Regions from separate parts of the Bacillus sp. K7 genome, predicted to be linked through region 1. Evidence: a T-box and tRNA genes for the amino acid it is inferred to sense, from the RefSeq annotation. Region 1 holds a T-box; the other holds one or more tRNA genes.
What was found. The T-box of region 1 lies ahead of valS (valine--tRNA ligase). A T-box ahead of a tRNA ligase gene usually reads a tRNA of that ligase, here a tRNA-Val.
Positions count from the first base shown of each region.

Region 2: it has a tRNA-Val gene. The T-box ahead of valS (valine--tRNA ligase) is inferred to sense a tRNA for this amino acid. The anticodon was not compared.

Region 1 covers NZ_CP096406.1:2,578,544-2,593,319, forward strand. The annotation lists gene M1D98_RS13250 (bifunctional folylpolyglutamate synthase/dihydrofolate synthase) at 1-431, opposite strand, end outside; gene valS (valine--tRNA ligase) at 491-3,133, opposite strand; T-box leader at 3,193-3,415, opposite strand; gene M1D98_RS13260 (hypothetical protein) at 3,581-3,772, shown strand; gene cotN (spore coat protein CotN) at 3,790-4,812, opposite strand; gene M1D98_RS13270 (LysM peptidoglycan-binding domain-containing protein) at 4,845-6,821, opposite strand; gene hemL (glutamate-1-semialdehyde 2,1-aminomutase) at 6,955-8,247, opposite strand; gene hemB (porphobilinogen synthase) at 8,277-9,251, opposite strand; gene hemD (uroporphyrinogen-III synthase) at 9,248-10,036, opposite strand; gene hemC (hydroxymethylbilane synthase) at 10,026-10,967, opposite strand; gene M1D98_RS13295 (cytochrome c biogenesis protein) at 11,002-11,832, opposite strand; gene hemA (glutamyl-tRNA reductase) at 11,840-13,207, opposite strand; gene M1D98_RS13305 (hypothetical protein) at 13,435-13,932, shown strand; gene yihA (ribosome biogenesis GTP-binding protein YihA/YsxC) at 13,956-14,543, opposite strand; gene lon (endopeptidase La) at 14,540-14,776, opposite strand, start outside.
Region 2 covers NZ_CP096406.1:928,498-943,273, forward strand. The annotation lists gene M1D98_RS04570 (YgaB family protein) at 134-394, shown strand; gene ntdP (nucleoside tri-diphosphate phosphatase) at 538-1,068, shown strand; gene M1D98_RS04580 (ABC transporter ATP-binding protein) at 1,154-2,896, shown strand; gene M1D98_RS04585 (aromatic acid exporter family protein) at 2,970-4,031, opposite strand; gene M1D98_RS04590 (glutamate-1-semialdehyde 2,1-aminomutase) at 4,249-5,538, opposite strand; gene bcp (thioredoxin-dependent thiol peroxidase) at 5,693-6,166, shown strand; gene perR (peroxide-responsive transcriptional repressor PerR) at 6,299-6,736, shown strand; gene M1D98_RS04605 (YgzB family protein) at 6,771-7,124, opposite strand; gene M1D98_RS04610 (nucleotidyltransferase-like protein) at 7,332-8,216, shown strand; rRNA gene M1D98_RS04615 (16S ribosomal RNA) at 8,503-10,052, shown strand; rRNA gene M1D98_RS04620 (23S ribosomal RNA) at 10,285-13,212, shown strand; rRNA gene rrf (5S ribosomal RNA) at 13,324-13,439, shown strand; tRNA gene M1D98_RS04630 (tRNA-Asn) at 13,449-13,523, shown strand; tRNA gene M1D98_RS04635 (tRNA-Ser) at 13,529-13,620, shown strand; tRNA gene M1D98_RS04640 (tRNA-Glu) at 13,655-13,726, shown strand; tRNA gene M1D98_RS04645 (tRNA-Val) at 13,736-13,811, shown strand; tRNA gene M1D98_RS04650 (tRNA-Met) at 13,819-13,895, shown strand; tRNA gene M1D98_RS04655 (tRNA-Asp) at 13,957-14,033, shown strand; tRNA gene M1D98_RS04660 (tRNA-Phe) at 14,046-14,121, shown strand; tRNA gene M1D98_RS04665 (tRNA-Thr) at 14,127-14,199, shown strand; tRNA gene M1D98_RS04670 (tRNA-Tyr) at 14,221-14,305, shown strand; tRNA gene M1D98_RS04675 (tRNA-Trp) at 14,311-14,384, shown strand; tRNA gene M1D98_RS04680 (tRNA-His) at 14,409-14,484, shown strand; tRNA gene M1D98_RS04685 (tRNA-Gln) at 14,494-14,565, shown strand; tRNA gene M1D98_RS04690 (tRNA-Gly) at 14,615-14,689, shown strand; tRNA gene M1D98_RS04695 (tRNA-Cys) at 14,695-14,765, shown strand; tRNA gene M1D98_RS04700 (tRNA-Leu) at 14,773-14,776, shown strand, end outside.

The sequences.
Region 1 (14,776 bases):
AAAATAACAAAGTCGACCTTATGAAACTCGGCAAAATATAAAAACGCACAAGCCGTCATAATTTCAAATTCCGTCGGCTGTCCGTATTCTGTGTGATCCAGCGCTTCAACATGCGGTTTGATATGATTAACGAGTGCCGTCCATTCCTCATCTGAAATCGGTGTCCCGTTTACGCTGATCCGTTCATTAAACGTAATGATATAAGGTGACGTAAACGTTCCAACCGTATACCCGGCTTCTTGTAGCATAGAACGAATAAATGCGACAGATGATCCTTTTCCGTTTGTCCCTGCTACGTGGAACGCGCGAATCTTCTTTTCAGGATGGCCTAACCGCGCCATCAGCTGCTTCATTCGGCCGAGTCCGGGCTTCACTCCGAATTTCAGCCGCCCGTGAATCCAGCTGCGCGCTTCTTCATATGCAGTAAACAATGATAATCCCCTCTTTTATAAGACAAGGCGGTTTCTCTAGAAACCGCCTCGGCTTTTCATTAGCCCTTCAGTTCAGCCATTCGTTTTTGAACAGCATCACGCTTTGCCACATAATCTTTTTCTTTTTCACGCTCTTCATCAATTACGTGCGCAGGCGCTTTTTTGATAAATCCTTCATTTCCAAGTTTCTTTTGGACGCGCTCGACTTCTTTTGTCAGCTTATCGAATTCTTTTTGCAGGCGGGCAATCTCTTCATCAATATTAATCAAGCCTTCAAGCGGAAGAATCACCTCTGCTCCTGAGACAACAGCCGTCATCGCTTTATCAACGGCCTCAATATCCGTGCCGATTTTAAGCACGCTCGGATTCGTAAAACGTTCAACATATGAACGGTTCGCTTCGAGGCGGGCCGCTATTTCGTCTGTGCTTGTTTTAATATACAATTCAACCTGCTTGCTCATTGGCGTATTGACTTCACTGCGGATATTGCGCACAGAACGGATCAGCTCAACAAGAAGCTTCATGTCAGCTGCCGATTCAGTATCGGTATGCTCCGGTACGACAACAGGCCATTGACTGACTGTAATGGATTCTCCTTGATGAGGAAGGTGCTGCCAAATTTCCTCCGTTAAGAATGGCATAAATGGATGGAGCAGGCGCATTGTTTGATCCAGTACATAAGCAAGGATGGAACGGGTTGTTTTCTTAGCCGCTTCGTCCTCTCCGTAAAGCGGAAGCTTCGCCATTTCAATATACCAATCACAGAAATCGTCCCAAATAAAGTTGTATAAATGGCGTCCGACTTCACCAAATTCATATCGATCAGCAAGCTGAGTCACATGCTCAATCGTTTCATTTAATCGCGTTAAAATCCACTTGTCAGCGACTGATTTTTCACCTGACAGATCAAGCTCATCGTATGTTAAGCCATCCATGTTCATTAATGCAAACCGGGAGGCATTCCAAATTTTGTTGGCGAAATTCCATGTCGATTCCACTTTTTCATAGCTAAAGCGCAGATCTTGGCCGGGAGAGCTTCCTGTGGCAAGGAAATAACGCAGAGAATCTGCTCCGTACTTGTCAATGACATCCATCGGATCGACACCGTTGCCAAGAGATTTACTCATTTTCCGGCCTTGCTCGTCACGAATTAAGCCATGGATTAAAACGTCTTTAAACGGGCGCTCATCTGTAAATTCAATCCCTTGGAAAATCATGCGTGATACCCAGAAGAAAATGATGTCGTACCCTGTCACGAGAACGTCTGTCGGATAGTAACGTTTAAAGTCTTCAGCAGTTACATCAGGCCAACCCATCGTGGAGAACGGCCAGAGTGCAGAACTGAACCACGTATCCAGTACGTCAGTATCCTGTTCCCACTTTTCGCTGTCCTCAGGCGCTTCAAGACCGACGTAAAGCTCGCCTGTTTCTTTATGATACCAAGCAGGAATGCGGTGGCCCCACCACAACTGACGGGAAATACACCAGTCACGGATGTTTTCCATCCAGTGTAAATACGTTTTTTCGAAACGGTCAGGCACAAAGTTGACTTTTTCGTCTTTCTTCTGCAGCTCAATCGCTGCATCAGCAAGCGGCTGCATGCGCACAAACCATTGAGTAGAAAGATAAGGCTCAACAACAACCCCGCTTCGTTCACTATGGCCGACAGAATGCATATGATCCTCAATTTTGAAGAGAACTCCCGCCTCCTGTAAATCTTTTACGAGCTTTTTGCGGCATTCAAAACGATCCATACCTTGATATTGAAGAGCATTTTCATTCATCGTTCCATCTTCATTCATGACAAGAATGCGTTCTAAATTGTGGCGGTTGCCAAGCTCGAAGTCGTTCGGATCATGAGCAGGCGTAATTTTCACCGCACCTGAACCAAATTCCATATCAACGTAGTCATCACCGACAATTGGAATTTCACGATTTGTAATTGGCAGGAGCACCGTTTTTCCGATAAGGTGCTTATAGCGCTCATCTTCAGGGTGAACGGCAACAGCTGTATCACCGAGCATCGTTTCAGGACGTGTCGTTGCAATGTCAATTGAGCCTGAACCGTCAGCGAGCGGATAGCTCATATGATAAAACGCGCCTTGGACATCCTTGTATATGACCTCAATGTCGGATAAAGCTGTTTTTGTCGCAGGGTCCCAGTTAATAATATATTCGCCTCTGTAGATCAGGCCTTTTTCATACAGCTTAACGAAAACTTCACGAACCGCTTTGCTCAAGCCTTCATCCAGCGTAAAGCGTTCACGGGAATAATCAAGGCCAAGCCCTAATTTCGCCCACTGGCTGCGAATAAACTCAGCATACTCTTCCTTCCACTTCCACGTTTCTTCGAGGAATTTTTCGCGGCCCAAATCGTAACGGGATGTGCCTTCTTCACGAAGTTTCGCTTCCACTTTAGCCTGTGTCGCAATGCCGGCATGGTCCATACCCGGAAGCCACAGCACATCGTAACCTTGCATGCGTTTCATTCTTGTTACAATGTCTTGCAGCGTCGTGTCCCACGCATGGCCAAGGTGAAGCCTTCCTGTTACGTTTGGCGGCGGAATGACAACAGAATATGGCTCTTTTGTCTGATCGCTGCCCGCTTCGAAAAATTTGCCTTTTAGCCAAAAATCATATCGGTCTTTTTCAACCGCTGCCGGATCGTATTTCGTCGGCATTGTTTGTTCATTCGTTTCCATCATAACCCTCCAGCATGTTTAAAAATGGCTGAGAACGAAAAAAGAGCTTCTCATCCCTGTAAAAGGACGAAAAGCTCTTTCGCGGTACCACCTTTTTTCATGAACTAAATCGGTTCATGCACTTACAACGGATAACGGGTGTTTCCCGAATTTCTCTACTCTTCTTTCAAGAAATTATGCTCCCGGGCGACCTTCCAATCAGACAACATAAGAAGCCTTTCAGCAAACGGCCTCTCTCTCTGCATGCGTCTTTTTTGTACTCTTCCCGTTCTAAGCAGGTGTATTTATCAGCTCATCATATACTTTATTTATGTTCTTTATTATAGTAAAAGTGTTTTTGATTCGTCAATCATCTTTTCCAAAAACGCCGTTTTCTATACAGATGGGCAGGCTCCTATTGCAAAAGTTGGCATATGATGCTTATAAATGCGCAGAGGAGGATGCACCGTGAAGAAACGTTTCAGCTCTTATTCGCTGCCGCCGTGGGTTAGGCAAATTCGGCTTGTATCCGCACAAGTGATTATTCCCATTACGATTTTTCAAGGAATCAGAACCATTTTCTTTCCAACAACCTTTGATGTTTTGCTGCTTGCCATCCTAATCTTGTTAGCTTGCGCCCTGCATTTAGATTGGATATAAACAAAAAGTCCGCGCCATTAAGACGTGGACTCGTTTTCAGCCTGGAATTTTTTCGCTTGTTCATTCTCATGGATTTTCATCACAAACGGCTCAATATTTTTCATTTGCCAGTAAGCCTTTAATAAATGCGTGCATTCATCTTTTTCATGCTGTCTCTTCCCGGTTTGATAACGGTTCAGCACCTTGTACATGGCTGCAGGATATGCCATATAGCTGAGAAAAAGACTGGCTTCTGCTTCACGCAAAGGGAATGATTTCGTGTATGCATCATACCATTCGACGCATTCCGGACAAGCTTTTGGCAAGCCCCTGAACAATTTTGTATAAAAGCCGAGCAAATCGTTTTGCGGCGGCCCGACAGACGCTCTTTCAAAGTTTGTCAAATACCCGGTTCCTGCATCATTATAGAGAAAATGGTGAATAGACAGGCTGCCATGATTCATGACAACTCTCGAGACACCCTTTTCTTTAGCCGACTCATACCAGTCCTCCATCCGCTCCAGTGCAAAGTTTACCGCGGAAATGGTTTCTGAAAAATAGGTTGCTGCCTGTAGTTCAAAAGGAGAAAGATACCATTCCTTCTCCGCTCTATCTACAAACTGTTCATAGAATCTTTTATCCTGTTCCCACTGTTTTTTCGTTTGTCCGTAATAACGTTCAATGTCATCACGGCTGACTTTCATTTCCTGCACGGTTCTCTCGTGGAGACGGGCTGTTTCTCTAAATAAGTAATCATGTTTCTGATCCCGTTCTTCCTCCTGGTCAAATTGGAGCCAAGGCATTAAATAATAGGAATTTCCTGATTGTACGCCGGAGAAAAACTCTCCGCTATTTGTTCTGTAAATGGGGACAAACGACCGGAAACCTTTTTCCTCAATCGCCACCATGTGATCTGTAAACTGTTTTCCGCGAGCCGCCTTCAATTTTTTCAGGGCAAATACACCGTAGTCTGTATACACTTTCCACACTAGAGGACTGACAGGCTCAATAAATTGAGCAGTCAGTCCATACTCCTGAAGAACCGTTTGGGTATCTTCCATTCCATTCACCACATTTTCCGATTGCTTACGGCTTACGCATGGCTGTTGTTATATTGTGGAATATAGAGGATCTGTCCTGCTTTCAACTCATCGTCCAAGGCTAATGAATTCATTCTGATTAGCTGCTGGGAGGTGATTTCATACCGTTCGCATAAACGTTCGATCGTATCTTCCTGCTGAACAATACATATTTTCATTCTCGAAAACTCATCCTCTTCTCTCGTAAAGAGTTTTGTTAAATAAAGAGAATTATCACTTTCCTTTGTTTGAGATTCCTTTGTTTCAGCAGCAGGAGCAACCCTAGGAACAGCATCCGCTTCCTTCCTTTCTGTCTCAGAGGCCTCAGGCAACTGGAAGGATTGATAAGGTGTTTCTTCCTCAGGCTCTTCAGCCGAAGGTATTTTTCTCACTTCAATTTCAAAGCTGTCTTCCTCTTGTTCTTCCTTTTCCAGTAGTTTAGGCATGGAATAAAAAGAATCTTCCTCTTCTTGTTCGGGCAGGAAGGTGCGGTATACCGTTGTGAGCTCTTTTTGAGGCGTCTCGTCTGAGCTGGCTTTTTGATTGAAATGAAGCTGTAACGCTTCGTCATCCTCCGTATATGGCGCTGACACGGATTTCTTCTCTCTGTTTTCTTCGATGGAGAGAACGGACTCAGATACAGGCTCCGAAGCTTCATCCTCTTCATGACGAAGCGCAGGCTCAGCGTGCTCCGGTTGGGCTGCTTCTCTCTCTTCTTGACGAAGCGCAGGCTCAGCGTGCTCCGGTTGAGCCGCTGCTTCATCTTCTTGACGGAGTGCTGGCTCAGCGTGCCCCGGTTGAGCCGCTGCTTTCTCTTCTTGACGAAGCGCAGGCTCAGCGTGCCCCGGTTGAGCCGCTGCTTTCTCTTCTTGACGAAGCGCGGGCTCAGCGTGCCCCGGTTGAGCCGCTGCTTTCTCTTCTTGACGAAACGCGGGCTCAGCGTGCTCCGGTTGAGCCGCTGCTTTCTCTTCTTGACGAAGCGCAGGCTCAGCGTGCTCCGGTTGAGCCGCTGCTTTCTCTTCTTGACGAAACGCGGGCTCAGCGTGCTCCGATTGAGCCGCTTCTTCATTTTGATCCTCTTGGCGCAGCGCATATTCAAGAGTAGGAGACACTGATGTTTCTCCTTCTTCCTTAGAACTCACACTCTCTGCATGTTGCTCAGCCTCACCTGCAGAGTCCGCTTCTTCACGAACAACTGCTGTTGCAGCTGCTGGCTCCGGCGTTTCCTTTTCGGCATGAACCATCCCTTGAATCTCTTTTTCTAAAGCTTCTGATTGTGGCTCAGCTTCTCCTGTTTCCGGTTCTGTACGAGTCGGAGCTTTCGCACTTTCTCGCGACTCTGGTTCTAAGGCAATTGATTCCGGGGGAGCAGATGCTGCTTTTTCTGTTTCCAGTTCTTCACGGAGCCCCGCTTTCGAGATAAAAAGTTCTGGCGGTTCATCCTTTAATTCCGCTTGCTCTTCCGGAGGCGCACTCGTTTCTAATACACTTTGGATCGGCGGTTCAGAAAGCTCTTCCTCCCTAATTGCAGGAGGAGCTTCGTACAGAGGCATCTCCGGCTCTTTATCTGCTGTATCATCCAAAAGCCCTTCGATCGCTAAATCAGCCTGAATCGTTAAAATGCGCGAATCGGTTAATTGATAGTCAAATGCGTCAATAAAGACGAAGACATCCTGTAAATGGCTCACTTTATTTTTAGGAATGGTAATATCCACAGGAAAACAGTGAGTCAGTTCCGCGCTTCCATCCTCTCTCTTTCTGACTTCTTCAACAAACCGCTTATCAGTATAAAGCTCCTCGGTATGTTTGTTTTGATCTATGTTGTACTCACCTGTAAGTTCAAGCGATCCTCTGATTGATACATAATCATTGACTTCCTGAACCCTAATATCAGGATCTAATGAAATAGAAAGCAGTTCAGAAACTTCCTGTCCTTTTTGGAAACAGATCGATTCTTCTACAGAAAATTGCAATCGATGATTTTGCGGCAAGTTCATATCCTCCTTTCATCTAATCCTTAAAATTAGATGTCACTAAAGGTGTATGTATGAACTGGAGGAAATATGAGTGGGAGTACACAGAAAAAAACCGGCCCAAGGATACCCTTGAAACCGGTTTTCACTTTTATCCGCGGCTGATCTCAGCGAATACTTTCTCAGCTGCCTGAATTGTTTTTTCAATATCTTCATCAGTATGGGCCGTTGAAAGAAAAAGGCCTTCGAATTGTGAGGGCGGGAGGAATACACCTTCATTCGCCATCCCTTTATAATAGTTGGCAAACAGCTTCAAATCAGATGATTTGGCTGTTTCATAATTGGTGACAGGTTCGTTTGTAAAGAAGAAACCGATCATCGAGCCTGCGCGGTTAAAGGTATGCGGAATGCCATGAGCCTCGGCCGCTTTAGAAATGCCTTCTTCCAGCCTGTCGCCTTTTTTGATGAAATTCTTGTAGGATTCTGGTGTCAGCTGCTTCAATGTTTCTAAGCCAGCTGTCATCGCAAGCGGGTTGCCTGACAATGTGCCCGCCTGATAGATCGGACCGCTCGGAGCGATCTGCTCCATGATTTCAGCCTTGCCGCCATAAGCGCCCACAGGAAGCCCGCCCCCGATCACTTTTCCTAAACAAGTGAGATCAGGCGTTACGCCAAAATAGCCTTGAGCACATTGATAGTCGACCCGGAAGCCAGTCATCACTTCATCAAAAATCAGCAGGGAACCATATTCCTCCGTGATCTCACGCAAACCTTGCAGGAAGCCTTCTTGCGGCGGAACAACCCCCATATTTCCGGCAACCGGCTCTACGATAACACCCGCAATGTCTTCACCGAATTGCTGGAAAGCAAGCTTTACACTTTCTAAATCATTGTACGGGACAGTAACGGTGTTTTTCGCAATGCCTTCTGGCACGCCAGGGCTATCCGGCAGACCGAGAGTAGCCACTCCTGAACCTGCTTTAATCAAGAGAGAATCGCCGTGTCCGTGGTAGCAGCCCTCAAATTTTACAATCTTGTTGCGGCCTGTATAGCCTCTAGCTAAACGAAGAGCACTCATTGTAGCCTCCGTTCCGGAGCTGACCATTCGTACAATTTCTACAGATGGCACACGATCAATGACGAGCTTTGCCAATTCATTTTCAACTTCAGTCGGGGCACCAAAGCTTGTCCCGTATTCAGCCACTTTTTTGAGGCTCTCTACGACGCGGTCATTTGTATGGCCTAAAATTAAAGGCCCCCATGACAAGACGTAATCAATATACTCGTTTCCGTCAATATCAATGATTTTTGAGCCTTTTCCGCGCTCCATAAAAATCGGGTCCATGTCTACCGATTTAAATGCGCGAACGGGACTGTTCACACCACCCGGCATGAGTTTTTGCGCTTCTTTAAAAGCCGCTTTGGATTTTTCATAGCTTCTCATCTGCCTCAACTCCTGTCAACTGAATAAAATTACTCCGCAAGCCATTTCGCTGCGTCTTTCGCATGATACGTAATAATCAGATCGGCACCTGCACGCTTCATACTTGTTAAAATTTCTAACACGATTTCTTTTTCTTTGATCCAGCCGTTCTGCGCTGCAGCCTTCACCATTGAATACTCTCCGCTTACATTATAAGCAACGAGCGGCAAAGGAAATTCATTTTTAACATCACGCATGATATCCATATATGAAAGCGAAGGTTTGACAATCAAAAAGTCCGCGCCTTCCTCGACATCTGATTGTGCTTCGCGCAGTGCTTCCATACGGTTGGCAGGATCCATCTGGTATGTTTTGCGGTCCCCGAATTGCGGCGTGCTGTTTGCTGCATCACGGAACGGCCCGTAAAACTCACTTGAATATTTCACAGCGTAAGACATGATCGGAATATTCACGAACCCTTCTTTATCGAGCGCTTCTCTGATCACGGTAACAAATCCGTCCATCATGTTTGAAGGCGCAATGATATCAGCACCTGCTTTCGCTTGGCTGACAGCTGTCTGGGCTAAAAGCTCAAGTGATGCATCATTGAGGATGACCCCGTCTTTGACAAGTCCGCAATGACCGTGGTCTGTATATTCGCATAAGCATGTATCAGCGACTACAACCATCTCAGGGAAGTGGTTTTTAATTTCTGTGATGGCTTTTTGAACGATGCCGTGATCATGGTACGCTTGCGTTCCGCAATCATCTTTTTCTTCCGGGATGCCGAACACGATGACCGATTGAATGCCCAGTTTGACCAGCTCTGCCACTTCATCCTTCAATAGATCTAAAGAAACATGGTACACATCAGGCATAGACGGAACAGCTTTTTTGCCTTCCAGCCCTTCAACGACAAAAATCGGATAAATAAAATCGGATGGGTGCAAACGCGTTTCCTTCACCATCTCTCTCATTGCTTTTGAAGACCGCAGGCGGCGGTGTCTGTTAAATGATTGACTCATATTCTCTCTTCCTCTCTTGACATGCTGCACATTAACTCAAGCATGCCATCTATTGTAAATGTATCAGGCGTATGCGATGTGATGCCGTACGTCATCAGGGCGTCCCTTGTTAAAGGCCCAATGCTGATACAGGCCGTCCTGTTCATCTGCCACTTTTTCAATTCTTCTTTTAAGACATGCATAAACGTATGTACGGTTGATGAACTCGTAAATGTCACGTAATCAAATGAATATTGACTCGCACACTTTTTCAGATCCTCAATGCCTTCTTCATCAGGAATCGTTTCATAGACAACCCATTCCTTCACTTCAAAACCGAGCGGGACAAGCTCTTGTTTCACCACATCACGTGACAAATTGCCTTTAATTACGGTAATCCGTTCCGCAGGTTCAGCATGCTGCTTAAGGGTCTCTGCCAATTGTTCAGCAATATAGTCCTTAGGCATCACATCAACCGATACGTTATGCGTTTCCAAACGGCGGGCCGTTTTTTCACCGACGGCCGCAATTTTTTTATGCGCAGGAAGAATAAGCTGATTTTCCTTTAGGTAAGAAAAAAAGAAGTCCGCTCCGTTCACACTTGTAAAAACAAGCCAGCCGGGCGCAGCAAGGTCCTCTTTCACCTGTTTCGCAACATCATTCGGCAAAGCGGGGCGAAACGTAATTAATGAGGTCAAAACCGCTTTCCCGCCAAGTGACTCCACTTTTTGCTGAAACGATTTTGCCTGCGCCTTATTTCGGGTGACCAGCACTGTTTTTCCCTTCAACGGAAGGTCATTTTCCATCCTCATCAAGCTCCCGTTTTACACGATCGATTAATTCTTTGGCTCCTTTATCAGCCATAAGAGCGGCACAGCGCTTTCCGACTTCCTCCGGATCGTTTCCTGTAACGGTTTCTTTATAAATGATTTTTCCGTCAGGAGAAGCGACAAGACCTGTCAACTCAATTTCATCCTGCTCGTTTAAAACGGAGTAGCCTGCGATCGGAACCTGGCAGCCGCCCTCCAACGCGTTTAAATAGGCACGTTCCGCCAACACGGTCCGTTTTGTATATTCATCTGTAAACTGTGAAAACAACGCCATTAGCTCTTCATCCGATTCTCGGCACTCAATCGCCAAGGCTCCTTGGCCCACTGCAGGCAAACAGCGTTCAGGCTCGAGGAATTCGGTTACAACGTCTTGCTTCCATCCCATTCTGGAAAGTCCGGCAGCAGCTAAAATAATTGCGTCATAATCCTCAGTTTCCAGTTTTTGAAGTCTCGTATCTATATTACCTCTAATCCATTTAATTGTAATGTCAGGACGCTCAATCAAAAGCTGAGCGCTTCTTCTTAAACTGCTTGTGCCGATGACAGCGCCTTCCTTCATTTCTGAGAGCTTTTCGCGATTCTTTGAAATAAAAGCATCACGAGGGTCTTCTCGTTCAGGAATACAGCCGATCACAAGGCCTTCTGGCAAAGCAGCAGGCATGTCTTTCATGCTGTGTACCGCCATATCAATCTCTTCGTTTAAAAGCGCTTGTTCAATCTCTTTGACAAACAGCCCTTTTCCGCCCACTTTTGATAGCGTAACATCGACGATTCGATCGCCCTTTGTCACAATTTCTTTGATTTCAAAAGCAAATGAAGGATTGATTTCCTTCAGTTTTTGAATGACCCATTTCGTTTGAGTCATAGCGAGTTTGCTCCGTCTGGAACCTACTTTAATCGTTCTCATATTTTTTTCCTCCCGAATCTGCTTGGGACATCATTTAACTGAACCAATGGAATTGCGACAGGCTTCCAAGCAGGAAATAGTTGATCATCAGCACGAGAAAACAAGCCGAATTCCACAGTGCAGCGACCTTTCCTTGCAGCTCTTTAATCAGCCTGATATAGAGATAATAGCTGTACAGCAGCAGGACGACAAATGAACCAAGCACTTTAGCGTCGAACCAATACAGCGTTTCTAGTGAGACATACGCCCAAATAACGCCAAGAATCAAACTCAGCAACAGCATCGGGACTCCGATGACATTCAGAACATATGCCATATAATCAAGCTTAGACAAATCTTCTATTCTCAACAGCCATTTTCCCCATTTTTTCTTTTTCAGCAGACGATATTGAAACAGATATAACACTGAAAAAACGAAAGAAAGGGAAAAAGCGCCGTATGAAAGAATCGCCATTGTAATATGAATCACCAACAGCTCGGATACAAGCTGCCCGGAAAAAGCGGCTGACTGCTGCTCTGTCGGCGAAAATGTATGAATGGCAATCATGGAAAACCCTATTACATTTGTAAAAAAGACAATAAAGTCAACTCGTAAAAGCTTTGTCAGTACAAGTGACAGCGTGACAAGAACCCAGGCATAAAAATATAGCGCCTCCGTCACATTTAATACCGGAAACCGCCCGGACACCCACATAAAGTAGGCCAAATACACGGTTTGCAGAGTCCAGACAATAGAAAGCAACCAGAAGGCCATTTTTCCAGCCTTCCGGTTGTGTTGAAGAAAATCTATAAAATAAAAGAGCACACTTAATGCGTAAATGACGATTGTCCCCTCATTAAGCCTAGCCATTGCAGTATCAATCATTCAGCTTTCACTCACTTACAAGCGGGGCAAAGCCCGCTTTTGATTCAGCCTTCTTAAAAGAATGGACCTTTTGGCTGCTTTCAACAGTATCCATCATTTGACGGCCCGCAGCTTCCTCAATATCAAAAATCTGCATAAACAAAGCCAGTTTTTCTTCAGAATCAGCATCTGCCGCAAGCTCTTTCACCTTTAATATCGGATCTCGGAGCATTTGGTTAATGATACTTTTGGTGTGTTTGTTCAACAGTTTTTTCTCTCTTGTGCTTAAATGAGGCAGCTTCCGCTCGATGCTATCCATCGTTTCTGACTGGATGGCAAGCGCCTTTTCGCGCAATGCGGAAATAACCGGGACAACCCCAAGTGTATTCAGCCATTGTTTAAACTCCACAATGGTTTCTTCGATTAACAGTTCAACTTTTTCAGCGGTTTCTCTGCGCTCTTTCATGTTCGCCTCTACAATGCCTTCCAAATCGTCAATATCATAAAGGAAAACACCTTCAAGATCATTCAGCGCCGGATCAAGGTCTCTAGGCACGGCAATGTCTACCATAAACAGCGGACGTCCCTTACGAAGCTTATTCGCATTCTCCATCATTTCTTTAGACACGACAAAATCACTTGCACCGGTTGAACTGATTAAAATATCGGCCTCCGCAAGCGCGCTTTCAAGCTGATTCAAGCTTCTCGCCTCACCGGAAAAACGGTCTGCAAGCTCCTTTGCTTTCAAGTATGTTCGGTTAATGACAGTGACCTTGCCAATTCCATGTCCGTGCAAGTTTTCCGCAGCAAGCTCGCCCATTTTTCCCGCACCAAGAATCAATATGTGCTTGGTTGAAAGGTTTCCGAAGATTTTTTTCGCAAGCTCAACAGCCGCATAGCTAACAGACACTGCATTAGAGCCAATGTCTGTTTCGGCGTGAGTCCGTTTACCTACCGTAACCGCCTGCTTAAACAATTCATTAAAAATCGTGCCGATCGTTTTTTCTTGCTGAGCTGTTTTAAAGCTGTCGCGCACCTGGCCGAGAATTTGCGTTTCACCGATCACCATAGAGTCCAATCCGCAGGCTACACGGAACAAATGCTCAACAGCCGCATCGCTTTCGTAAAAACGTAAAAACGGTGAAAGGTCTTCTTTTCTTAATTCAAACCATTCAGCTAAAAACTTCTTTATATAATAACGGCCGGTATGGAGCTGGTCGACGACCGCATAAATTTCCGTGCGGTTGCAGGTTGAGACAATGATGTTTTCAAGAATGCTTTTCTCTGCTTTCAGCTGCACCATCGCTTCCGCCAGCTCATTCGGCTGAAAGCTTACTTTTTCACGTATCTCAATAGGGGCGGATTTATAATCTACTCCCACAACAAGTATATGCATAGCTTTCATTACACCCCCAACGCCAAAACTTTATTTATAATCATTCTAACATAGAATTCATTATTTATAATAATTATAACATAGTTTCTTTCGCAAATTGTGAACAGATTTTAAAATTCTTATGCTATATTAGAAAAAGCTTCACATGCAATAAGCATTCCTATTGACAATACCAAAAACAGCAAAAATTTACTACACATCAGCTCTAAAATAAGAAGGTGATATGCATGAAACAAAAATCAATTTTATTCCCTTGTCTTCTGCTTGCCGCATCTGTATACGCATGGCTTGAAAGCGGACAAGCCGAACTGTTTTCAGGGCAGGATCAATGGCCTGTTCTCCTCATGCTGTTAGGCGCAGCCTTTGTATACCAAGGTAAAAAAGAAGCCGTCACACCCCATTTCTTTATCGGTTTGCTTCTTTTTGGAATCGGTTTGCACTTTTTCGCCAAACCGAAATGGATGTGGTGGCCGGATGATTTTGAAACGCTTCTATTTATGATCGGCTTTTCGCTCTTGGTGTCAACCGTTCAGAAAAAGGAATATGTATATGAAGCTGTGTCGATGATTTGTTTTTCCCTGTTTTTGTACTTTTTCAAACAAATTATGGCTTGGCTTGAGTCTGCGCATATTCCGACAGCGCTTCTGAAAGAGTATTGGCCATTTGTCTTTATTGGAATTAGTTTATTGTTATTATTGATGAAACGGAAAAAATCTATACGATAAATAAAACCGGCAGAGAAAATTCTCTACCGGTTTATCATTTTTTTGATCGCTCCCCAAGCTTCGTCTTTCCCCTTCTTCGTTTCAGAGGAGAAGAGAATCAGCTCGTCTTCCGGATCAATATTTAATGTCTGTCGGACAACTTTTGCGTGTTTGTCCCATTTTCCTTTCGGGATCTTATCCGCCTTTGTAGCGATAATAATGACAGGGATGCCGTAATACTTTAAGAATTCATACATCTGCACATCATCAGCAGACGGCGCATGCCGCAAATCAACGATCTGCACCACTGCTTTCAATTCCTCGCGTGACGTGATGTAGGTTTCAATCATTCTGCCCCAAGCTTCACGCTCAGTCTTTGACACTTTGGCAAAACCGTAACCCGGCACATCCACAAAATGCAGCTCATCATTGATAATGTAGAAATTCAGCGTTTGTGTTTTTCCCGGTTTTGATGATGTTCTCGCAAGATTTTTGCGATTGATTAATGAATTGATAAAAGACGATTTTCCCACGTTCGATCTTCCGGCCAGTGCAATTTCCGGAAGCCCCCCATCAGGGTACTGCTCCGGCTTAACCGCACTGATCACGATTTCTGACTTTGTGACTTTCATTTCTTCTCTCCTACTAAGGCATGTTCCAACACTTCGTCTAAATGGGACGCCAATATAAATGTCAGGCCCTCTCTGACGCTTTCCGGAATATCCTCTATGTCTTTTTCATTTTCTTTAGGCGCAATAATGGTCGTTAATCCCGCTCTGTGTGCGCCAAGCGCTTTTTCCTTTAAACCGCCGATTGGCAGCACGCGCCCGCGAAGCGTGATTTCTCCAGTCATGCCGACTTCACG
Region 2 (14,776 bases), 1.7 Mb from region 1:
TGCTTTTTTTTTGTTTGTAAAACGACAAAACTTGTGGAAGGTCTACAGAATGAGTCAAAGGGTTTGCATACATAAGATCGAAATAATGATAGGAGGAAACGTTTAGACTTTTGCCAAGCTGAAGGAGGAACCGATGACGGAATTTGAAAAGCTCGTAATTGAACAGATGAAGACGATGGACAAGCTTCTCGATCTCCAATCAGAGCTCGACCGCTGCAAACAAATTGAAGCAGAACTCCGGCATTTGGAAAGGGGTGCAAGGCTGCGCGGTATTCGGAATGAAATTGCGGTAAAACGAAAACAACTTGCCGATATACAGGACATGTTTCAAAAGCAGACAGAGCAGGTGATTCGTTCATATCGCAGCTCAGAAAAGCCGTCTTCCTTTGTGTAGAGCAGGAATGTGCCATTCCCCGGCCGGAATGGCTCTTTTATTTTCATTTTTCAATTTGTAACGTTATAATAGGTAAAAGACGTTGTCGGTAAGCAAATTTGGACATACTAACTGCAGGGCTTTATAGAAAGTAGGGGAGAAATATGGGCTATCCCAAGGAAGGAGAAACCATTCAAATTCACAGCTACAAGCATAACGGGCTGATTCATAGAATTTGGAATGAGACGACAATCTTAAAAAGTACAGAAATGTGTGTCATTGGAGCCAATGACCGGACGATGGTTACCGAATCAGACGGACGGACATGGATAACCAGAGAGCCCGCAATCTGTTATTTTCACGCAAGACAATGGTTTAATGTCATCGGGATGCTGAGGGAAGACGGGGTTCATTACTATTGTAATATCAGTTCTCCTTTTGCCTATGATGGCGAAGCAATTAAATATATTGATTATGACTTAGATGTTAAGGTTTTTCCTGACATGACCTATAATATTCTCGATGAAGACGAATATGATGATCATCGGAAAGCCATGAATTATCCAAAAGAAATCGACAGTATTTTAAGAGACTACTTAAACACGCTGCTCCATTGGATTCACCAGCGCCAAGGACCGTTTGCGCCCGAGTTTGTCGATATGTGGTATGAACGGTTTTTGCGCTATACAAAATAAAGTTACGTAAAAACCTGTTGCGGGGTACAACAGGTTTTTCACATGGGCTCACACACATCATGATAAAGAGAGAGGGGGAATCAACGTGGGGGTTATGAAACGCTACATGCAATTCGTCAAACCTTATAAGAAGCAAATTTTCGTTACTGTGTTAATCGGGATTGTCAAATTCTCCATTCCGCTTGCTCTCCCATTGCTTCTGAAGTACGTAGTTGACGACATTATTCAAGGAGGCGGCACGGCCAGTGACAAAACAACGTCATTGTTCACCATTATGGCGATTATGTTCGCCTTATTTTTAATTTTGCGCCCGCCTGTTGAATACTATCGGCAATATTTTGCCCAGTGGACCGCCAGCAAGGTGCTCTACGATATAAGAGCCAAGCTGTTTGACCATATACAGAAACTGAGCCTTCGTTTTTATGCGAATACGAGAACAGGGGAAGTCATTTCCCGAGTGATCAATGATGTGGAACAAACAAAGGATTTTGTCATTACTGGCCTGATGAATATCTGGCTCGATATGCTGACGATTTTGATTGTAATCTCTATCATGCTCACACTAGACGTTAAATTAACATTGATCTCTATCGTTTTATTCCCATTATACGGCATATCAGTGAAGTATTTTTACGGCCGTTTAAGAAAGCTGACTAGGGAGCGCTCGCAGGCGCTCGCTCAAGTGCAGGGACATTTGCACGAACGCATTCAAGGCATGCCTGTTATCAGAAGCTTTGCAATCGAAGATCATGAACAGGATCATTTCAATGAGAAAAACAGCCATTTCTTAGATAAAGCCATCAGCCACACGAATTGGAATGCCAAAACCTTTGCAGTCGTCAATACCATTACAGATTTGGCGCCGCTCATCGTGATTGCGTGCGCTGGCTATTTTGTCATTAATGGACCGCTGACTGTCGGAACAATGGTCGCGTTTGTCGGATATATCGACAGAATGTACAATCCTGTTAGAAGGCTGATTAATTCCTCTACAACATTGACACAGTCAATCGCATCAATGGACAGGGTGTTTGAATTTATTGACGAGCCATATGAACTCACTGACAAACCAAATGCCATTAAGGCCGGCCAAATTCGCGGTGAAGTGGAATTTCAAAATGTTTCGTTTCAATATGAAAAGGAAAAAGAAAACATTCTTCATGACGTCTCTTTAAAAGTGAATAGAGGGGAAACTGTAGCTCTCGTTGGCATGAGCGGAGGAGGCAAGTCAACACTCGTCAGCCTGATTCCGAGATTTTATGACGTGACAAGCGGCAGGCTGCTGATTGACGGGACAGATATTCGCGATTATGAAGCGAGAAGCCTTCGCAATCAGGTTGGCATGGTGCTTCAGGATACCTTTTTATTCAGCGAAACGATTCGGGAAAATATTGCAATCGGCCAACCTGGTGCCACGCTTGAGGAGATTATCGAAGCCGCCAAAGCTGCCAATGCCCATGAATTTATTATGGGTTTTCCAGAAGGGTATGAGACCCGGGTGGGGGAAAGAGGCGTTAAGCTGTCAGGCGGGCAAAAACAGCGCATCTCAATCGCGCGGGTTTTTCTGAAGAATCCGCCGCTCCTCATTTTGGATGAAGCGACTTCAGCTCTTGATCTGGAAAGCGAGCATTACATTCAAGAAGCAATGGACAAACTGGCAAAGGACAGAACAACCTTTGTTGTCGCCCACCGCTTATCGACCATCACACATGCGGATAAGATTGTTGTTATGGAAAACGGCACAATCACCGAAACTGGAACCCATCATGAACTGATGGAATATGACAGCCAGTACAAGCACTTATTTACCATTCAAAATTTGAGCTGAACATCAATCTTATATCCTTTCTGCAAAGGATATAAGATTTTTTTTATGAAAAAAACCCGGCTGTTCAACCGGGTTACTCTTCTGTCTCTATTTCGCAGTCTTTCGGATGATACGTTTGAAAACTTGTGATCAGAGTTTCTAAATGTTCAAGCTGATCACGATATTCTACGGCGCTTGCCATAATACTGAGCATATTGTAATCGATTAGCTCATCATCTGTGTTCTGCTGATTTTTTAAAAATGACTTTGTTAAGAGCTGTTTATATTGAATGCCTTCTTCATCTGCGTCATCATGCTGCTTGATTTTTCCGACAAACCGCATCAAAATCAGTTCATGCCAGTATAGCAGGTAATCAAGTTCTTCAGTCAGTGTTTCTTGAAACTCTTCAGGCATATGGTAGATGTCGTTTTCCAGGCGATGCAGCTTTTTCAATGTATCAAGCGCCCTGTTTGCAGTGATAATTGCCTGCCTGAATAGGACAAGCTTTCTTGATTTCACATAAGTCGTTTTTTTAAAATAACTTCTTTCTTCTTTATATAGAAGATATGTCTGATCAAGCTTGATCATTTTTTCTTTCAGTTTTTCAATATCCTCTTTCAAAATCGAATGCTCTGTGGACTGCCTCATGCTCAGCCTGATCCATTTCATAATTTCCTCTGTGTTTTCCACTGTATTATGAATCAGCTTTGTTTCGTACTTAGGAGGCAAAAACACCAGATTGACGATAAAAGAAGAAAGCACCCCTAAGATGACTGTGCTTGTTCTGACCAGCGCGAACATTAAAAAGTCGTCACCGGCGGATTCTAAAATCGCGATAACTGTTACAAGTGCAATCGAAATGGTATGTTCAATTTTAAGCTTCAGCATAATTGTAATGACAATAACTGCTGTCAACCCGATCATAATCGGGCTGGGTCCAAAAATAAGGCCGAACACTGTAGCGATCACAGCTCCGATAATATTTGCCTGAACCTGATCAATAATAATAAGAAAAGAGCGGTAAATCGACGGCTGAATCGCAAATATCGCTGCAATCCCAGCGAAAATCGGCGCGGGAAGCCCGATCCACGAAGCCAGATAGAGGGCAAGTGTAATCGCAATCCCGGTTTTGAAAATGCGGGCACCAAGTTTCATTGGTTTGTGCGTGCATTCCTTTCTATAGTAAATTGTATGACATAGCAAATGCTAATCCTTAAAATTCCCGGTCAGTTGATTTGCTAAACAACTAAGTAATATACAGGGATCGATACAAATATTCAAGCTATTTTTCGAGAAATAGACCAAAATCTTACACGCTGTTCGAATGAATAAAAAAACAGGAGCTTTCTGCTCCTGTCAAAGGTGTCTGATACTAGTTTTTAAGATGTTTAAAAGCATCCTCTACCGCTGCAAGCGTGTCTTTAATATCTTGCTCTGTATGTGCTGTTGTAATAAACCAAGCTTCATATTTAGATGGTGCTAAATTAACGCCGCGTTCCAGCATCAGTTTGAAGAATCTGGCGAATGTTTCTCCGTCACTGCGTTCTGCCTGCTCGTAATTTTCGATCTTTTCATCAGAGAAATAAACCGTGAGTGCGCCTTTTAAGCGGTTGACAGTAATCGTGATGCCGTGTGTTTCTGCATGCTGTAAAATGCCTTCCTCCAGCATAGCGCCAAGGTGATCAAGCTTTTCATATACGCCTTCCTCCTTAAGCACCTCCAGACAAGCGATGCCAGATAGGATGGAAGCGGGATTGCCTGCCATTGTACCAGCCTGGTAAGCCGGCCCAAGCGGAGCCACCTGCTCCATGATTTCTTTTTTGCCGCCATAGGCACCGATCGGAAGACCGCCGCCGATAATTTTTCCGAGTGCTGTTAAATCCGGTTTCACCTGCAGGAGATCCTGCGCGCCGCCGTACATAAAGCGGAAAGCCGTAATGACTTCATCGTAAATTACAAGAGCGCCCGCATCGTGTGTCAGTTCATTTACTTTTTCCAAGAAGCCCTCTTTCGGTTCAACAATTCCGAAGTTGCCGACAATCGGCTCAACGAGAACCGCCGCGATTTCACTGCCCCATTTATCAAGAGCCGCTTTATAGCTTTCAATATCATTAAATGGAACGGTGATGACTTCGTTTGCGATGCTTTTCGGTACACCGGCCGAGTCGGGTGTGCCGAGAGTTGACGGACCAGAACCGGCTGCGACAAGAACAAGATCCGAATGTCCATGATAACAGCCTGCAAATTTAATGATTTTGGTCCGTCCTGTATATGCGCGAGCCACACGGATGGTCGTCATAACTGCTTCTGTCCCCGAATTGACGAATCTTACTTTGTCCATAGCAGGAATGGCTTCTTTAAGCATCTTTGCAAATGTAACCTCATGTTTCGTCGGTGTACCATATAAAACACCATTCTCTGCCGCTTTTTTAATCGCTTCTGTAATATGAGGGTGGGCATGTCCGGTAATAATCGGACCGTACGCCGCTAAATAATCGATGTATTTGTTGCCATCCACATCCCAAAAATAAGCGCCGTTTGCTTTTTCCATTGCGACGGGAGAACCGCCGCCGACCGCTTTATATGATCTAGACGGGCTGTTTACACCGCCGACAATGTGCGTTAATGCCTCATTGTGAAGTTCAATTGATTTTGTATGCAAGAATAAAAACCTCCTATATGTACATGCCTCCTTTCTATTGTAGCATGCTTCCGTACAAGAACAATGGATTCGGGCTCAAGACGCAAGGGGCGACGGTTGTAATCTGGACAAGAATTGGATACGCTTAATAAAAAGACATCCGGAGGTAAAGAAAATGACGATAGAAATCGGACAAAAAGCGCCTGATCTTGAGTTAAAAGGCGATCAGGGGGAAACAGTAACGTTAGCGGATTATAAAGGGAAGTACATTGTGCTTTACTTTTATCCAAAAGACATGACACCGGGATGCACAACCGAAGCATGCGATTTTCGGGACAGCCACGAAAGCTTCGAGGAATTGGATGCGGTCATTATCGGGGTCAGCCCGGATAGCCAGGAAAAACACGGAAAATTTAAAGAGAAGCATAACCTTCCATTTCTGCTTCTTGTTGATGATGAACACAAGCTGGCGGAAGCATTTGATGTTTGGAAGCTGAAGAAAAACTTCGGAAAAGAATATATGGGAATTGAGCGCTCTACATTTTTGATTGACAAGGAAGGCCGGCTCGTTAAAGAATGGAGAAAGGTAAAAGTAAAAGACCATGTAGCCGAAGCGCTTCAGACACTCAAAGAGATGTCGGAAAAGTAAATATGTCTATCAATTTCAAATGATGTGCTTACTTTTGCCCTGATATCAATTGACAAATTATCGTAAAAAGAGTTACACTAATTATAAACATTACAATGTAAGAATTTTTTTTAGAAGAGAGGTGCATGACGGATGGCTGCACATGAACTAAAAGAAGCCTTAGAAACGTTGAAGGAAACCGGAGTTCGCATTACTCCTCAACGTCATGCGATTCTGGAATATCTCGTTAACTCTATGGCTCACCCAACAGCGGACGATATATATAAAGCTCTGGAAGGGAAGTTCCCTAACATGAGCGTAGCGACGGTATATAACAATTTGCGTGTATTTCGGGAATCCGGTTTGGTAAAAGAGCTCACATACGGTGATGCTTCCAGCAGATTCGATTTTGTCACATCCGATCACTATCACGCAATCTGTGAAAACTGCGGCAAAATTGTGGACTTCCACTACCCGGGCCTTGACGAAGTGGAGCAGCTTGCTGCCCATGTGACGGGCTTTAAAGTAAGCCACCACCGTTTAGAAATTTACGGCGTCTGCCAAGAGTGTTCAAAAAAAGAAAACCATTAAAAATAAGCTGGCCGCACGAAACGGTCAGCTTATTTTATTTGGACATTTTCTTTTTATTATAAGACTCATCAAATTCTTTTCCTTCTAAGCCCTTATCTAAAGTCAGCGGCTCTCTGCAATGCATGCACATGTCTACTCTTCCCAAAACCTTTGTCTCTTTTTCACAGCCCGGACATATGACGCGGACCGCTTTGGTCGAAAGCATACCGATCCAAAAGTAAACAGCCGTGCTGAGCCCGATGGATAAAAGCCCAAGTATCATAAACAAACTAGATAGCAAAACTGAATCCTTGAAAAAGATCCCGATGTACATAATGACAAACCCAACGAAAACCAAACTTAACGCAAATGTTCTGATTTTATTAATTTTGCTGGAGTATTTCGCCATGTCCATCCCCCTCTGACTTTAACTATAGCACAAACCCAATGGGATTTTCTTCATCTTTTCGATTGAACTGGAATTTACATATGGAGACTTATAGTGAAATTGTTTATAATAGTTCAATGTGTTTAGAATAAAAGGAATTTCGTTATAACCATAGAATTGAATCAAGTAGAGATAAAAAAATTGAACAATTGCATTGGAGGAATAGTGATGGATAATCTTCTCCGTCCAATTTACCAAGAAAGAGCAAGTCATCCCAACACATTAGCTGTCATTATGATTGAGAGAAGAAACAGAACATCTTCCTTAACAGATAACTTTGATGCCGCTTTGCTGGTGATTGTAAAGGAGGCTGACGAGCCTGTTTTTATAAAGCATTATGAATTTGATCAAAAAACAGCTTCTTTGCATGTGGTAACGGATTCTCAGATTAAAGAATGGATTTTGCTCGGGACAAATAGAAGAATCATAGATTGGATTGTAAATGGAAAAGTCATGTTTGACCGTAATGAATACATTGCCGAGCTGATTGACAGGCTGAATACATTTCCGTTTGCTGAGCGCAAACTGAAGATCGGACTTGAATACGGCAAATTAATCAGAAGATATATTGAAGGAAAAGCTTTTTTTGAAGCCAATCAATTTTTAGATGCCTACAACGCGGTTGTTCATGCGCTCCATCATTTAGCGCGTATAGAAGTAATCGACAGGGGATTCCATCCGGAAACCACGGTATGGAGCCAAGTGCGCCAGATGGAGCCGCAAGTGTACAAATTATATTCCGAGCTGATTGAAAGTCACGAGAGCTTAGAGAAAAGACTCGAATTATTATTCTTAGCAAATGATTTTCTCATCCATTCTAAATCTGATATCGGGTCGGCACATCTTTTCGAGGTGATGAAAGAAAAAGACATTTGGCAATTCGGTGAGCTTCTTCAGCATCCTGACTTAAAGCACTTTACCCAAGACCTTGGCGTTATGCTTGATTACCTAACGGACAAGGGACTGATTAACGTCTGCCAGATAGAAACGAAAGGACAGGCTGTCTATCACCGAGGATATTTTTTCGAAAAAGATGTTGACTCTGATTCTTGACCGTGTTATATTATTAAACGTCGCTGATGCGCTACTGAAAAATAAGCTCACAGCGGCGGGGAAATAAAACAAAAAACATTTGACAAAAGAAAGTCGAAATGTTATATTAATAAAGTCGCTTGAACAAGAAGTGAAAATGATCTTTGAAAACTAAACAAGACAAAACGCACCTGTTAATTCATTTTTTTATAAATCGCACAGCGATGTGCGTAGTCAGGGGCCTGCACGATGCAGGTCATGCAGATGTTGTCACAGGATGTGACGAACTTAATCTGCGCTCCATTACTTTATGGAGAGTTTGATCCTGGCTCAGGACGAACGCTGGCGGCGTGCCTAATACATGCAAGTCGAGCGGACAGATGGGAGCTTGCTCCCTGATGTTAGCGGCGGACGGGTGAGTAACACGTGGGTAACCTGCCTGTAAGACTGGGATAACTCCGGGAAACCGGGGCTAATACCGGATGCTTGTTTGAACCGCATGGTTCAAACATAAAAGGTGGCTTCGGCTACCACTTACAGATGGACCCGCGGCGCATTAGCTAGTTGGTGAGGTAATGGCTCACCAAGGCAACGATGCGTAGCCGACCTGAGAGGGTGATCGGCCACACTGGGACTGAGACACGGCCCAGACTCCTACGGGAGGCAGCAGTAGGGAATCTTCCGCAATGGACGAAAGTCTGACGGAGCAACGCCGCGTGAGTGATGAAGGTTTTCGGATCGTAAAGCTCTGTTGTTAGGGAAGAACAAGTGCCGTTCGAATAGGGCGGCACCTTGACGGTACCTAACCAGAAAGCCACGGCTAACTACGTGCCAGCAGCCGCGGTAATACGTAGGTGGCAAGCGTTGTCCGGAATTATTGGGCGTAAAGGGCTCGCAGGCGGTTTTTTAAGTCTGATGTGAAAGCCCCCGGCTCAACCGGGGAGGGTCATTGGAAACTGGGGAACTTGAGTGCAGAAGAGGAGAGTGGAATTCCACGTGTAGCGGTGAAATGCGTAGAGATGTGGAGGAACACCAGTGGCGAAGGCGACTCTCTGGTCTGTAACTGACGCTGAGGAGCGAAAGCGTGGGGAGCGAACAGGATTAGATACCCTGGTAGTCCACGCCGTAAACGATGAGTGCTAAGTGTTAGGGGGTTTCCGCCCCTTAGTGCTGCAGCTAACGCATTAAGCACTCCGCCTGGGGAGTACGGTCGCAAGACTGAAACTCAAAGGAATTGACGGGGGCCCGCACAAGCGGTGGAGCATGTGGTTTAATTCGAAGCAACGCGAAGAACCTTACCAGGTCTTGACATCCTCTGACAACCCTAGAGATAGGACGTCCCCTTCGGGGGCAGAGTGACAGGTGGTGCATGGTTGTCGTCAGCTCGTGTCGTGAGATGTTGGGTTAAGTCCCGCAACGAGCGCAACCCTTGATCTTAGTTGCCAGCATTCAGTTGGGCACTCTAAGGTGACTGCCGGTGACAAACCGGAGGAAGGTGGGGATGACGTCAAATCATCATGCCCCTTATGACCTGGGCTACACACGTGCTACAATGGACAGAACAAAGGGCAGCGAAACCGCGAGGTTAAGCCAATCCCACAAATCTGTTCTCAGTTCGGATCGCAGTCTGCAACTCGACTGCGTGAAGCTGGAATCGCTAGTAATCGCGGATCAGCATGCCGCGGTGAATACGTTCCCGGGCCTTGTACACACCGCCCGTCACACCACGAGAGTTTGTAACACCCGAAGTCGGTGAGGTAACCTTTTAGGAGCCAGCCGCCGAAGGTGGGACAGATGATTGGGGTGAAGTCGTAACAAGGTAGCCGTATCGGAAGGTGCGGCTGGATCACCTCCTTTCTAAGGATATATTACGGAATATAAGACCTTGGGTCTTATAAACAGAACGTTCCCTGTCTTGTTTAGTTTTGAAGGATCATTCCTTCAGACATAGGAGCACCTGCTAAATGCGCCACATCGTGTGGCAACGCATGTGTTAGCATGTCCTATGCGTTGTTCTTTGAAAACTAGATAACAGTAGACATCACATTCAATTAGTAAGACAAGATATCACATAGTGATTCTTTTTAACGGTTAAGTTAGAAAGGGCGCACGGTGGATGCCTTGGCACTAGGAGCCGATGAAGGACGGGACGAACACCGATATGCTTCGGGGAGCTGTAAGCAAGCTTTGATCCGGAGATTTCCGAATGGGGAAACCCACCACTCGTAATGGAGTGGTATCCATATCTGAATTCATAGGATATGAGAAGGCAGACCCGGGGAACTGAAACATCTAAGTACCCGGAGGAAGAGAAAGCAAATGCGATTCCCTGAGTAGCGGCGAGCGAAACGGGATTAGCCCAAACCAAGAGGCTTGCCTCTTGGGGTTGTAGGACACTCTATACGGAGTTACAAAGGAACGAGGTAGATGAAGAGGTCTGGAAAGGCCCGCCATAGGAGGTAACAGCCCTGTAGTCAAAACTTCGTTCTCTCCTGAGTGGATCCTGAGTACGGCGGAACACGTGAAATTCCGTCGGAATCCGGGAGGACCATCTCCCAAGGCTAAATACTCCCTAGTGACCGATAGTGAACCAGTACCGTGAGGGAAAGGTGAAAAGCACCCCGGAAGGGGAGTGAAAGAGATCCTGAAACCGTGTGCCTACAAGTAGTCAGAGCCCGTTAACGGGTGATGGCGTGCCTTTTGTAGAATGAACCGGCGAGTTACGATCCCGTGCAAGGTTAAGCAGAAGATGCGGAGCCGCAGCGAAAGCGAGTCTGAATAGGGCGCATGAGTACGTGGTCGTAGACCCGAAACCAGGTGATCTACCCATGTCCAGGGTGAAGTTCAGGTAACACTGAATGGAGGCCCGAACCCACGCACGTTGAAAAGTGCGGGGATGAGGTGTGGGTAGGGGTGAAATGCCAATCGAACCTGGAGATAGCTGGTTCTCTCCGAAATAGCTTTAGGGCTAGCCTCAAGGTAAGAGTCTTGGAGGTAGAGCACTGATTGGACTAGGGGCCCCTACCGGGTTACCGAATTCAGTCAAACTCCGAATGCCAATGACTTATCCTTGGGAGTCAGACTGCGAGTGATAAGATCCGTAGTCGAAAGGGAAACAGCCCAGACCGCCAGCTAAGGTCCCAAAGTATACGTTAAGTGGAAAAGGATGTGGAGTTGCTTAGACAACCAGGATGTTGGCTTAGAAGCAGCCACCATTTAAAGAGTGCGTAATAGCTCACTGGTCGAGTGACTCTGCGCCGAAAATGTACCGGGGCTAAACGTATCACCGAAGCTGCGGACTGTTCTTCGAACAGTGGTAGGAGAGCGTTCTAAGGGCTGTGAAGCCAGACCGGAAGGACTGGTGGAGCGCTTAGAAGTGAGAATGCCGGTATGAGTAGCGAAAGAGGGGTGAGAATCCCCTCCACCGAATGCCTAAGGTTTCCTGAGGAAGGCTCGTCCGCTCAGGGTTAGTCGGGACCTAAGCCGAGGCCGAAAGGCGTAGGCGATGGACAACAGGTTGATATTCCTGTACCACCTCCTCACCATTTGAGCAATGGGGGGACGCAGGAGGATAGGGTAAGCGCGGTATTGGATATCCGCGTCCAAGCAGTTAGGCTGGGAAATAGGCAAATCCGTTTCCCATAAGGCTGAGCTGTGATGGCGAGCGAAATATAGTAGCGAAGTTCCTGATTCCACACTGCCAAGAAAAGCCTCTAGCGAGGTGAGAGGTGCCCGTACCGCAAACCGACACAGGTAGGCGAGGAGAGAATCCTAAGGTGATCGAGAGAACTCTCGTTAAGGAACTCGGCAAAATGACCCCGTAACTTCGGGAGAAGGGGTGCTCTGTTAGGGTGCAAGCCCGAGAGAGCCGCAGTGAATAGGCCCAGGCGACTGTTTAGCAAAAACACAGGTCTCTGCGAAGCCGTAAGGCGAAGTATAGGGGCTGACGCCTGCCCGGTGCTGGAAGGTTAAGAGGAGCGCTTAGCGTAAGCGAAGGTGCGAATTGAAGCCCCAGTAAACGGCGGCCGTAACTATAACGGTCCTAAGGTAGCGAAATTCCTTGTCGGGTAAGTTCCGACCCGCACGAAAGGCGCAACGATCTGGGCACTGTCTCAACGAGAGACTCGGTGAAATTATAGTACCTGTGAAGATGCAGGTTACCCGCGACAGGACGGAAAGACCCCGTGGAGCTTTACTGCAGCCTGATATTGAATGTTGGTACAGCTTGTACAGGATAGGTAGGAGCCTTGGAAACCGGAGCGCCAGCTTCGGTGGAGGCATCGGTGGGATACTACCCTGGCTGTATTGACCTTCTAACCCGCCGCCCTTATCGGGCGGGGAGACAGTGTCAGGTGGGCAGTTTGACTGGGGCGGTCGCCTCCTAAAAGGTAACGGAGGCGCCCAAAGGTTCCCTCAGAATGGTTGGAAATCATTCGCAGAGTGTAAAGGCACAAGGGAGCTTGACTGCGAGACCTACAAGTCGAGCAGGGACGAAAGTCGGGCTTAGTGATCCGGTGGTTCCGCATGGAAGGGCCATCGCTCAACGGATAAAAGCTACCCCGGGGATAACAGGCTTATCTCCCCCAAGAGTCCACATCGACGGGGAGGTTTGGCACCTCGATGTCGGCTCATCGCATCCTGGGGCTGTAGTCGGTCCCAAGGGTTGGGCTGTTCGCCCATTAAAGCGGTACGCGAGCTGGGTTCAGAACGTCGTGAGACAGTTCGGTCCCTATCCGTCGCGGGCGCAGGAAATTTGAGAGGAGCTGTCCTTAGTACGAGAGGACCGGGATGGACGCACCGCTGGTGTACCAGTTGTTCTGCCAAGGGCATCGCTGGGTAGCTATGTGCGGACGGGATAAGTGCTGAAAGCATCTAAGCATGAAGCCCCCCTCAAGATGAGATTTCCCATTCCGCAAGGAAGTAAGATCCCTGAAAGATGATCAGGTTGATAGGTCTGAGGTGGAAGTGTGGCGACACATGGAGCTGACAGATACTAATCGATCGAGGACTTAACTACATTTTGATTGATGTCACATCTGTTATCTAGTTTTGAGAGAATAAGTTTTTTCAAAAAAACACTTGATTTTCTCAAGGACACATAGTATAATGTTAAATGTCACTGAAATTGTCTGGTGATGATGGCGAAGAGGTCACACCCGTTCCCATGCCGAACACGGAAGTTAAGCTCTTCAGCGCCGATGGTAGTCGGGGGATTCCCCCTGTGAGAGTAGGACATCGCCAGGCAGACTTCATTCCGCAGTAGCTCAGTGGTAGAGCTATCGGCTGTTAACCGATCGGTCGTAGGTTCGAATCCTACCTGCGGAGCCATTATTGGAGAGCTGTCCGAGTGGTCGAAGGAGCACGATTGGAAATCGTGTAGGCGGTCAACTCCGTCTCAAGGGTTCGAATCCCTTGCTCTCCGCCACTGATATTTATACATAATTACATTTAAAAGTCTGGGCCCGTTGGTCAAGCGGTTAAGACACCGCCCTTTCACGGCGGTAACACGGGTTCGAATCCCGTACGGGTCATTATATGATGGAGGATTAGCTCAGCTGGGAGAGCATCTGCCTTACAAGCAGAGGGTCGGCGGTTCGAGCCCGTCATCCTCCACCATTATCATCGCGGGGTGGAGCAGTTCGGTAGCTCGTCGGGCTCATAACCCGAAGGTCGCAGGTTCAAATCCTGCCCCCGCAACCAAAATATATGAATAAAATAAGGCGTGCCCGAAGGGTACAACCAAAATAATTCATTTTAATATGGTCCGGTAGTTCAGTTGGTTAGAATGCCTGCCTGTCACGCAGGAGGTCGCGGGTTCGAGTCCCGTCCGGACCGCCATTTAAATAATAAGGCTCGGTAGCTCAGTTGGTAGAGCAACGGACTGAAAATCCGTGTGTCGGCGGTTCGATTCCGTCCCGAGCCACCACCTATGCCGGTGTAGCTCAATTGGTAGAGCAACTGACTTGTAATCAGTAGGTTGGGGGTTCAAGTCCTCTTGCCGGCACTGTTTTTCAAAACTTAATGTGGAGGGGTAGCGAAGTGGCTAAACGCGGCGGACTGTAAATCCGCTCCCTCAGGGTTCGGCAGTTCGAATCTGCCCCCCTCCACCATTTATAGGGGCATAGTTTAACGGTAGAACAGAGGTCTCCAAAACCTCCGGTGTGGGTTCGATTCCTACTGCCCCTGCCAAATTTATGACATCTTGAGATTATGGCGGTTGTGGCGAAGTGGTTAACGCACCAGATTGTGGCTCTGGCACTCGTGGGTTCGATTCCCATCAATCGCCCCATATTATCATTGGGCTATAGCCAAGCGGTAAGGCAACGGACTTTGACTCCGTCATGCGTTGGTTCGAATCCAGCTAGCCCAGTCTCACTTTTTTATATCTATTGCATATCATGTATTAAGTCCCTTAAGATGCGGAAGTAGTTCAGTGGTAGAACACCACCTTGCCAAGGTGGGGGTCGCGGGTTCGAATCCCGTCTTCCGCTCCAATTATGGCGGCATAGCCAAGTGGTAAGGCAGAGGTCTGCAAAACCTTTATCCCCGGTTCGAATCCGGGTGTCGCCTTTCTTTTGCCG